DNA from 3 places in the Pseudomonas sp. PDNC002 genome. Region 2 is predicted to be linked to each of the others. Evidence: predicted binding sites of a transcription regulator. Region 2 holds the regulator's gene; each other region holds the start of a gene.

Region 1 (3,275 bases), 1.0 Mb from region 2:
CCATCAGCCGCGCGCGGAAGGCTTCGATTTCCGCCGTGGTAGCCGCAGGGCCGACCAGCATGCCGTAGCCGCCGGAGCCCTGGGCTTCCTTCACCACGAGTTCAGGGAGGTGCGCCAGCACGTGGGACAGGTCCTGCGGACGGCGGCACTGCCAGGTCGGCACGTTGTGCAGGATCGGCTCCTGGTCGAGGTAGAAGCGGATCATCTCCGGCACGTAGGGGTAGACCGACTTGTCGTCGGCCACACCGGTGCCGATGGCATTAGCCAGCACCACGTTGCCGGCACGGTAGGCGGCCAGCAGGCCGGGCACGCCGAGCATGGAGTCAGGGTTGAAGGCCAGCGGATCGAGGAAGTCGTCGTCGATGCGCCGGTAGATCACGTCCACCTGCTGCGGCCCAGCGGTGGTACGCATGTAGACGCGCTCGTCGCGGACGAACAGGTCGGCGCCCTCCACCAGTTCCACGCCCATCTCGCGGGCCAGGAAGGCGTGCTCGAAGTAGGCGCTGTTGAAGCGACCCGGCGTCAGCACCACCACGCTGGGGTTATCCAGCGGGCTGGAGTTGCGCAGGGTGTCCAGCAGCAGGTTCGGGTAGTGGTCGATGGGCGCGATGCGCTGGGCGGAGAACAGCTCGGGGAACAGCCGCATCATCATCTTGCGGTTTTCCAGCATGTAGGAGACGCCGCTGGGGGTGCGCAGGTTATCCTCGAGCACGTAGTAGGCGCCGTTGCCGTCGCGCACCAGGTCGATGCCGGCGATATGCGCGTAGACATTGCCGGGCACGTCCAGGCCCTGCATCGCCAGTTGGTACTGGTCGTTGGCCAGGACCTGCTCGGGCGGGATAAGGCCTTCCTTGAGGATGCGCTGGTCGTGGTAGAGGTCGGCGAGAAACAGGTTGAGCGCCTGTACGCGCTGGATGCAGCCGGCCTCGATGGTCCGCCACTCGCTGGCGGGGATGCTGCGCGGGATGGTGTCGAAGGGGATCAGGCGCTCGGTGCCCTGGTCGTCGCCATAGAGAGTGAAGGTGATGCCTGCGCGGTAGAACAGCAGGTCGGCCTCGCGACGGCGCTGTTGCAGCTGCTCGCCGGGCATGTCCGCCAGCCAGCGGGAAAATTCTGTGTAGTGCGGTCGGCAGGCGCCAGCGGCGTCATGCATTTCGTCATAGAACACCCGAGCCATCTTCTACTCCTTGTTGCCGCTCGTCCTCGGCTGGGAAGGCCATCGCAAGGCCCGTGCCAGAGGTCGATTTCCTGTTGGTTCAATGACTTGCAAAGGCTGCCGGTACGCCTCGCACCAGCTCGGTGCGCTTTTGTCGGCCGTTGGCCCCGGCCCGCCCCGTTTGGGGCCGCGAGCGCCAGATGACGGGGCTTTGCGGGGCGCCGGGGGCTTTCTTGTCAGCCCCTGGGGCCGGAACTACGCTGCAAGAGCGTGCCCATTCGCTATGGACATGCAGCGGTCAACGGAGGTGCCATTTTTCTGCGCGCTGGTTCCGCAGTGGCTCCCACAACGAAGAACAACAGGAGTCCGTCCATGTCATCAGTGCAAATGTTTTCAGCGAAAGTCGCGGCGCTGGCCTTTGCCGGCGTCAGCCTGCTTTCAAGTGGCTCGTTGCAGGCCGCCGAGGCGCTCAAGCAACTCGGCCAGCCAGAGGGCGCCCTCGACATCATTGCCTGGCCCGGCTACGTCGAACGCGGCGAAAGCGACAAGAACTACGACTGGGTCAGCCAGTTCGAGAAGGACAGCGGCTGCAAGGTCAACGTGAAGACCGCCGCCACTTCCGACGAGATGGTCAGCCTGATGGCCAAGGGCGGCTACGACCTGGTCACCGCCTCCGGCGACGCATCGCTACGGCTGGTCTACGGCAAGCGCGTGCAGCCGATCAACATCGCCCTGGTGCCCAACTGGAAAAACGTCGACAAGCGCCTGCAGGACGCGCCCTGGCACACGGTGGACGGCAAGCACTACGGCACGCCGTACCAGTGGGGGCCGAACGTATTGATGTACAACACCAAGGTCTTCCCCAAGGCACCGGATAGCTGGAGCGTGGTGTTCACCGAGCAGAAGCTGCCCGACGGCAAGAGCAACAAGGGCCGTGTGCAGGCCTACGACGGGCCGATCTACATCGCCGACGCGGCGCTCTACCTGAAGGCCACCCAGCCCGCGCTGGGCATCCAGGACCCGTACGAGCTCAACGAAGAACAGTACGCCGCCGCCCTCAAGCTGCTGCGCGAACAGCAGAAGCTGATCCACCGCTACTGGCACGACGCGACGGTGCAGATGAGCGACTTCAAGAACGAAGGCGTCGCCGCCTCCGGTTCCTGGCCCTACCAGGTGAACGCGCTGCAGGGCGAGAAGCAGCCGATCGCCTCGACCATCCCCGGCGAAGGCGTCACCGGCTGGGCCGACACCACCATGATGCACGTCGACGCCAAGCACCCGGTGTGCGCCTACAAGTGGCTGAACTGGTCGCTGGAGCCCAAGGTGCAGGGTGACGTCGCCGCCTGGTTCGGCTCGGTGCCCGCCTCGCCCGACGGTTGCACCGGCAGCCAATTGCTGGGTGCCCAGGGTTGCGCCACCAACGGCTACGACCAGTTCGACCGTATTGCCTTCTGGAAGACGCCGCAGGCCAAGTGCGCTCAGGGACAGTGCGTGCCGTATAGCCGCTGGACGCAGGACTACATTGCGATCATGGGTGGGAGGTGATGCCCCTGCTGGATCAAAAGCCCCTCACCCTAACCCTCTCCCGCACGCGGGAGAGGGGACCGTTCGGTGCAGGATGAAACCTTGCCATCAGCCGGCACGAACGGCTCCCTCTCCCCAAGGGAGAGGGCTGGGGTGAGGGGATGCGTTGGCGCAGGACCTGTCCATAAAACTGTCGCTGGTACAAATGCCCCACCTCGCCGGCAAGTCGGCAAGCACCCCCGCCCCCATGCGCTACCTTTTCTGATGCAGCCCCCGCCACGCAGGTAGCCCGCAGCATGACCACAGCCGTCCAGTTCACCGACGTGAGCCGTCACTATGGCGAGGTGCGCGCCGTCGACCGCGTGTCCATCGAGATCCGCGACGGCGAGTTCTTCTCCATGCTCGGCCCGTCCGGCTCGGGCAAGACCACCTGCCTGCGGCTGATCGCCGGCTTCGAGCAGCCCACCTCCGGCTCCATCCGCATCCATGGCGTGGAAGCGGCGGGCCTGCCGCCCTACGAGCGCGACGTGAACACGGTGTTCCAGGACTACGCACTGTTCCCGCACATGAACGTGCTGGATAACGTCGCCTACAG
Region 2 (3,275 bases):
CAGGTTCAGGTTCGTGGTGTTGAGCTTGAGGTCGGCCAGGTCGGCGATGGGCGCCAACAGGCTCGTTTCGTCGCCAATGGCTTCGGCCAGCGAGCGGGTGTCGTTGGTCAGCGGGTGGCGGCGGCGCGTCTCGGAGAAACGCTTGAGAAGGGTTTCATCGTCCGCATCGAGATACAGGACGTCGCACTGAATGTGCTTGTCGCGCGCTTCCTGCAACAGTTCCGGGAAGCGTTGCAGTTGGCTGGGCAAGTTGCGTGCATCAATGGAGACCGCAACCTGCGGGTGCAGCAGTTCGGTGTGTAGCAGCGCGCGCTGGGCCAGATCCGGAAGGAGGCTTGCCGGCAGGTTATCGATACAGTAGAAGCCGTTGTCCTCGAGCACATTGAGCGCGGTGCTCTTGCCCGAGCCGGACCTTCCACTGATGATGATCAGGCGCATGATCAGTGCCCGTTGTTCTGGAAGTCCACGACGATCCGGTACAGGTCCTCGCCGTTGGCGGCGTGGCGCAGGCGGTCGCGGACGTCGGAACGGTCGAGCATGGAAGCGATCTGCCGGAGCAGTTCCAGGTGCTCCTCGGTAGCGGCTTCCGGCACCAGCAGCACGAACACCAGGTCCACCGGAGCGCCGTCGAGGGCGTCGAAGTCTACCGGGTGGTCAAGGTGCAGGATGGCGCTGATGGGCGACTGGCAGCCGGGGAGGCGGCAGTGCGGAATGGCGATGCCATTGCCGAAACCGGTGGAGCCCAGGCGTTCCCGGGCCACCAGGCTGTCGAAGATGTCTTGGGAATCGAAACCCGGCAGCTCGCGAGCCACCAGGTTGGCGATTTGTTCGAGGACACGTTTCTTGCTGCCGCCCGGCACGTTCACGAGGGAACGGCCGGGGGTCAGGATTTGCTCAAGTCGGATCATAGAGGGGGTTAACGAACGCCCACACCTTGCTGGCGTTCGAGGTATTTTTCCTTGTGCTTGATCAGCTGGCGGTCGAGTTTGTCGGTAAGAAGGTCGATAGCCGCGTACATGTCTTCATGCTCGGCACAGGCCACCACTTCGCCTCCGGCGATGTGCAGGGTGGCTTCGATTTTCTGCTTCAGCTTCTCGACCTCCATGATGACCTGAACATTGGTGATCTTGTCGAAGTGGCGCTCCAGTCGGCCTAGTTTCTCGCCGACATAGTCGCGCAGGGCGTCGGTCACATCCAGTTGATGTCCACTGATGTTGACTTGCATACCGCTTTCTCCTTATTGCCCGTGTGTAAGTGGCAGGTTATTTGGCCTGCCGCCGGAACACCTTGGCGTGGATCAACGTCACACCAGCCGTTTACGCTCGCTGGAGGGAGAGATTCCTAGGGACTCCCGGTATTTGGCTACGGTGCGACGTGCCACTTGAATGCCCTGTGCCTCCAGTAAACCAGCGATCTTGCTGTCACTCAATGGCTTTTTCGGACTTTCAGCCGCGACCAGTTTCTTGATGATGGCGCGGATCGCGGTGGACGAGCACTCGCCGCCCTCGGAGGTGCTGACGTGGCTGGAGAAGAAATATTTCAGCTCGAAGATGCCGCGCGGCGTGTGCATGAACTTCTGCGTGGTGACGCGCGAGATGGTCGATTCATGCATGCCGACGGCTTCGGCGATGTCGTGCAGGACCAGCGGCTTCATCGCCTCCTCGCCGTACTCGAGGAAGCCGCGCTGGTGCTCGACGATCTGCGTCGCCACCTTCATCAGCGTCTCGTTGCGGCTCTGCAGGCTCTTGATGAACCAGCGCGCTTCCTGCAGCTGGTTGCGCATGAAGGTGTTGTCGGCGCTGGAGTCGGCGCGGCGCACGAGGCCGGCATACTGCGAGTTCACGCGCAGGCGTGGCACCGCTTCCTGGTTCAGCTCCACCAGCCAGCGTTCGTTGTGCTTGCGGACGATGACATCCGGCACCACGTACTCGGCTTCGCCGGACTCGATCTGCGAACCGGGGCGTGGGTGCAGCGACTGGATCAGTTCGATGGTCTCGCGCAGCTCGTCTTCCTTGAGCTTCATGCGGCGCATCAGCTGGCTGTAGTCACGGCTGCCGAGCAGGTCGAGGTGGTCGGAAACCAGCTTCAGGGCCTCGGTCAGCAGGTAGGTCTTGGCGGGCATCTGGCGAAGCTGCAGCAGCAGGCATTCGCGCAGGTTGCGTGCGCCGACACCGGCGGGTTCGAGCTGTTGGACCCGGCGCAGGACGACTTCCACTTCGTCCATTTCCACGCCCAGTTCGGGGTCGATGGAGACGAGGATGTCGTCGAGGGATTCTTCGAGGTAACCGTCGTCGTTGATGCCGTCGATGATGCTCAGGGCGATCAGGCGGTCGGTGTCGGACATCGGTGCCAGGTTCAGTTGCCACAGCAGGTGGCTCTGCAGGCTCTCGCCGGCGGAGGTGCGGGAGGTGAAGTCCCACTCGTCGTCGTCGTTGCTGGGCAGGCTGCTGGCGCTGGTCTGGTAGATGTCTTCCCAGGCGGTATCGACGGGAAGCTCGTTGGGGATGCGCTCGGCCCACTGGTCCTCGTCGAGGCTGTCGGCGTTGGGCGTGGTGCTTTCCTGGAAGTTGTCCTGGGAGTTGCTGCTGGTGCCGTTGACGGCGGACTCGGCGCCGTCGGCCATGGGGTCGCTGTTGTCGTAGTCCTCGCCCTCTTCCTGGCGCTCCAGCATCGGGTTGGACTCCAGGGCTTCCTGGATTTCCTGTTGGAGGTCCAGCGTGGAGAGCTGGAGCAGTCGGATGGCCTGTTGCAGCTGCGGGGTCATCGTCAGCTGCTGGCCCATCTTGAGGACTAGCGATGGTTTCATGGCTGGAACTAGGCACCTTGTTCGCTGGCGCAAAGCGCGCCATATCCACGACTACGGACGCCGGGGCGCCGCGAGGAAGCAAATTATATGCCTGAGTTTGGACGCTTTGCCTAGAGGCTGTCGACCTTTCGTTACAACCCGGTTGCGCCAGGGGATGCCGGGCAGCCGAATGCGTCGTGGAGCGGCAGGCGAGCCGCGCCACGGGCGAGGGGAGGGATTGGCTGCCGCGCCCAGGCAGGGCGCGGTGTGGGGCCTTAGAGGCGGAACTCGTGGCCCAGGTAGACTTCCTTCACCAGGTCGTTGGCGAGGATGCTTTCGGCGCTGCCTTCGGCGATCAGCTGACCGTCGTTGACGATGTACGCCGTCTCGCAGATATCCAGGGTTTCGCGGACGTTGTGGTCGGTGATCAGTACACCGATACCCTTGGCCTTGAGGTGATGGATGATCTGCTTGATGTCGCCTACGGAGA
Region 3 (3,275 bases), 1.7 Mb from region 2:
ATGCGCAAGTCGCGTCGTGAAGATGACGAGGAGCAAGGCGTACCGGCAGACGGCGGGATCTGATCCCGGCCTCACGTTGTGGGGACGAGCTTGCTCGCGAACCGTCTGCCACCGGAGTCGATGGAACATCCGTTCGCGAGCAGGTTCGCTCCAGCAGTGACGCCCGCACCCACCTGCAGGAGCGGCACTACCGTTGTTGCTGAGCCCATAAAAAAGGCCTCCCGAAGGAGGCCTTAATACTGAAGCTATTTATAGGTATTCGTGGATCAGACGCTGTAGTACAGGTCGTATTCCAGCGGGTGCACGAAGGTGCGCACCTTGATTTCTTCTTCCGACTTCAGCTCGATGTAGGCATCGATGAACTCGTCGGTGAACACGCCGCCCTTGGTCAGGAACGCACGGCCCTTGTCGAGTTCTTCCAGCGCCTCTTTCAGGCTGCCGCAAACCTGCGGGATTTCCTTCGCCTCTTCCGGCGGCAGGTCGTACAGGTTCTTGTCAGCAGCATCGCCGGGGTGAATCTTGTTCTGGATGCCGTCCAGGCCAGCCATCAGCAGTGCGGCGAAGCACAGGTAGGGGTTGGCAGCCGGGTCCGGGAAGCGCGCTTCGATGCGGCGGGCTTTCGGGCTGGAAACGTACGGGATACGGATCGAGGCGGAACGGTTACGGGCCGAGTAGGCCAGCATGACCGGGGCTTCGAAGCCCGGAACCAGACGCTTGTAGGAGTTGGTGGCCGGGTTGGTGAAGCCGTTCAGGGCCTTGCCGTGCTTGATGATGCCGCCGATGAAGTACAGGGCGGTATCGGACAGGCCGGCATAGCCTTCGCCAGCGAAGGTGTTCTTGCCATCCTTGGAGATGGACATGTGCACGTGCATGCCCGAGCCGTTGTCGCCGTACAGCGGTTTCGGCATGAAGGTCACGGTCTTGCCGTAGGCGTCGGCGACGTTGTGGATGCAGTACTTCAGGGTCTGAACTTCGTCAGCCTTGGCAACCAGGGTGTTGAACTTCACGCCGATTTCGTTCTGGCCGGCAGTCGCCACTTCGTGGTGGTGAACTTCGATGACCAGGCCCATTTCTTCCATGGCGTTGCACATGGCGGTACGGATTTCGTGGTCGTGGTCGACCGGCGGTACCGGGAAGTAGCCGCCTTTGACGCCCGGACGGTGACCTTTGTTGCCGGTCTCGATGTCAGCGTCGGTGTTCCAGGAAGCCTGCTCGGAGAAGATCTTGAACATCGAGCCGGAGATGTCGGACTTGAACTTCACTTCGTCGAAGATGAAGAACTCCGGCTCCGGGCCAACGAATACGGTGTCACCGATACCGGTGGACTTCAGGTATTCCTCGGCGCGCTTGGCGATGTTGCGCGGGTCGCGCTCGTAGCCTTGCATGGTGCTCGGCTCGATGATGTCGCAAACGATGATCAGGGTCGGCTCTTCGGTGAACGGGTCGAGCACGGCGGTGCTGTCGTCCGGGAGCAGGATCATGTCGGAGGCTTCGATGCCCTTCCAGCCTTCGATGGAGGAACCATCGAACATCTTGCCGGCTTCGAAGAACTCGTCGTCCAGCGCGTCGCGGGCGGGCATGGTGACGTGCTGCTGCTTGCCTTTGGTATCGGTGAAGCGCAGGTCAACCCACTTCACGTCATGATCTTTGATCAGTTGTTGCGACTTGTACGACATGCTGTCCTCCAGGAGGGATTAGAGCTGGGAGCTTTCTGTGCCCCAGTATCGGGTGATGCCGGCCGGAATACTCCGCCAGGGCAACCTGCCTCACAAGAGAGCAAGTTGCGTGCCAGTGCCCGTAATCGGGCAGAGGCCCTGATTTCAGGGCCCGCCGAAGGCGTAACGAGGAATTGCACGATATTAGTGCACCGTTTCGGTGCTTCGTCGTGGTGCGTCAGTCCATTTTGGTGCACGAAAAAGAAAGTGTCGGAAATCTGCTCAAGTCTTGAGCAATTTCGGATATAATTCCGCCCCTTTTTTTCTGTCCCATGGCAATCGCCCGGTCCGCATGAAACTCATCGTCAAGGTCTTCCAGGAAATCACCATCAAGAGCCGGCCAGTGCGCAAGCGCTTCATCCGGCAGCTGGCGAAGAACATTCGCACGGTGCTCCGTGACCTCGATCCCGAGCTGCTGGTGGAAGGCGAATGGGACAACCTCGAGGTCGAGACCAAGGTCACCGACCCCAAGGCCCTGCGCGAGATGATCGAGCGCCTGACCTGCACGCCGGGCATCGGCCACTTCCTGGAAGTGCACGAGTATCCGCTGGGCGACTTCGACGACATCCTCGAGAAGTGCAAACAGCACTTCGGCGACAAGCTGCCGGGCAAGATCTTCTCCATGCGCTGCAAGCGTGCCGGCAAGCATCCGTTCACTTCCATTGATGTGGAGCGCTACGTCGGTGGCGGCCTGCGCCAGCATTGCGGCGCGGCGGGTGTCTCGCTGAAAAACCCGGAAGTGGAAGTGCGCGTGGAAATCCGCCACGACCGCCTCTACGTGATCCACGCCCAGCACGACGGCCTCGGCGGTTACCCACTGGGTGCGCTGGAGCAGGTGCTGGTGCTGATGTCCGGTGGCTTCGACTCCACCGTGGCGGCCTACCAGATGATGCGCCGCGGCATGATCAGCCACTTCGTGTTCTTCAACCTCGGCGGCCGCGCCCACGAACTGGGCGTGATGGAAGTCGCGCACTACCTGTGGAAGAAGTACGGCAGCTCCCAGCGCGTGCTGTTCGTCAGCGTGCCCTTCGAGGAAGTGGTCGGCGAGATTCTCACCAAGGTCGACGACAGCTACATGGGCGTGACCTTGAAGCGCATGATGTTGCGCGCCGCCAGCCGCGTGGCCGAGCGCCTGGAGATCGACGCGCTGGTGACCGGCGAGGCGATTTCCCAGGTGTCCAGCCAGACCCTGCCGAACCTCTCGGTGATCGACCGGGTGACCGACACCCTGGTCCTGCGCCCGCTGATCGTCAGCCACAAGCAGGACATCATCGACACCGCGACCAAGATCGGCACCGCCGAGTTCGCCAAGCACATGCCCGAGTACTGCGGCGTGATCTCGGTGAACCCGACCACCCAGGCCAAGCCGCACCGCGTCGATTACGAAGAAACCAAGTTCGACATGGCCGTGCTCGACCGCGCCCTGGAGCGCTCCACCCAGATGACCGTCGACCGCGTGATCGACGAACTGGGCAAGGACCTGGCGGTGGAAATGGTCGACGAAGTGCTGGCCGGCCAGATCGTCGTCGACATCCGTCACCCGGATGCCCAGGAAGATGA

Evidence for each region. Region 2 encodes sigma-54, which starts transcription at its own class of promoters, with help from an activator protein. Its sites were predicted from a motif close to ANTGGCATNNANNTTGCTNT; they were not measured.
Region 1: a site for sigma-54 is predicted at 1,219-1,238, ahead of JVX91_RS15420 (circularly permuted type 2 ATP-grasp protein). Genes of this name have one in related genera too.
Region 3: a site for sigma-54 is predicted at 1,774-1,793, ahead of glnA (glutamate--ammonia ligase). Genes of this name have one in related genera too.

The regions. Positions count from the first base shown of each region.
Region 1 covers NZ_CP070356.1:3,334,934-3,338,208, reverse strand. The annotation lists gene JVX91_RS15420 (circularly permuted type 2 ATP-grasp protein) at 1-1,177, opposite strand, end outside; gene ydcS (putative ABC transporter substrate-binding protein YdcS) at 1,544-2,701, shown strand; gene JVX91_RS15410 (ABC transporter ATP-binding protein) at 2,977-3,275, shown strand, end outside.
Region 2 covers NZ_CP070356.1:2,334,282-2,337,556, forward strand. The annotation lists gene rapZ (RNase adapter RapZ) at 1-438, opposite strand, end outside; gene ptsN (PTS IIA-like nitrogen regulatory protein PtsN) at 441-908, opposite strand; gene raiA (ribosome-associated translation inhibitor RaiA) at 917-1,225, opposite strand; gene JVX91_RS10825 (RNA polymerase factor sigma-54) at 1,304-2,806, opposite strand; gene lptB (LPS export ABC transporter ATP-binding protein) at 3,061-3,275, opposite strand, start outside.
Region 3 covers NZ_CP070356.1:617,716-620,990, reverse strand. The annotation lists gene JVX91_RS02855 (mechanosensitive ion channel domain-containing protein) at 1-63, shown strand, start outside; gene glnA (glutamate--ammonia ligase) at 267-1,676, opposite strand; gene thiI (tRNA uracil 4-sulfurtransferase ThiI) at 2,008-3,275, shown strand, end outside.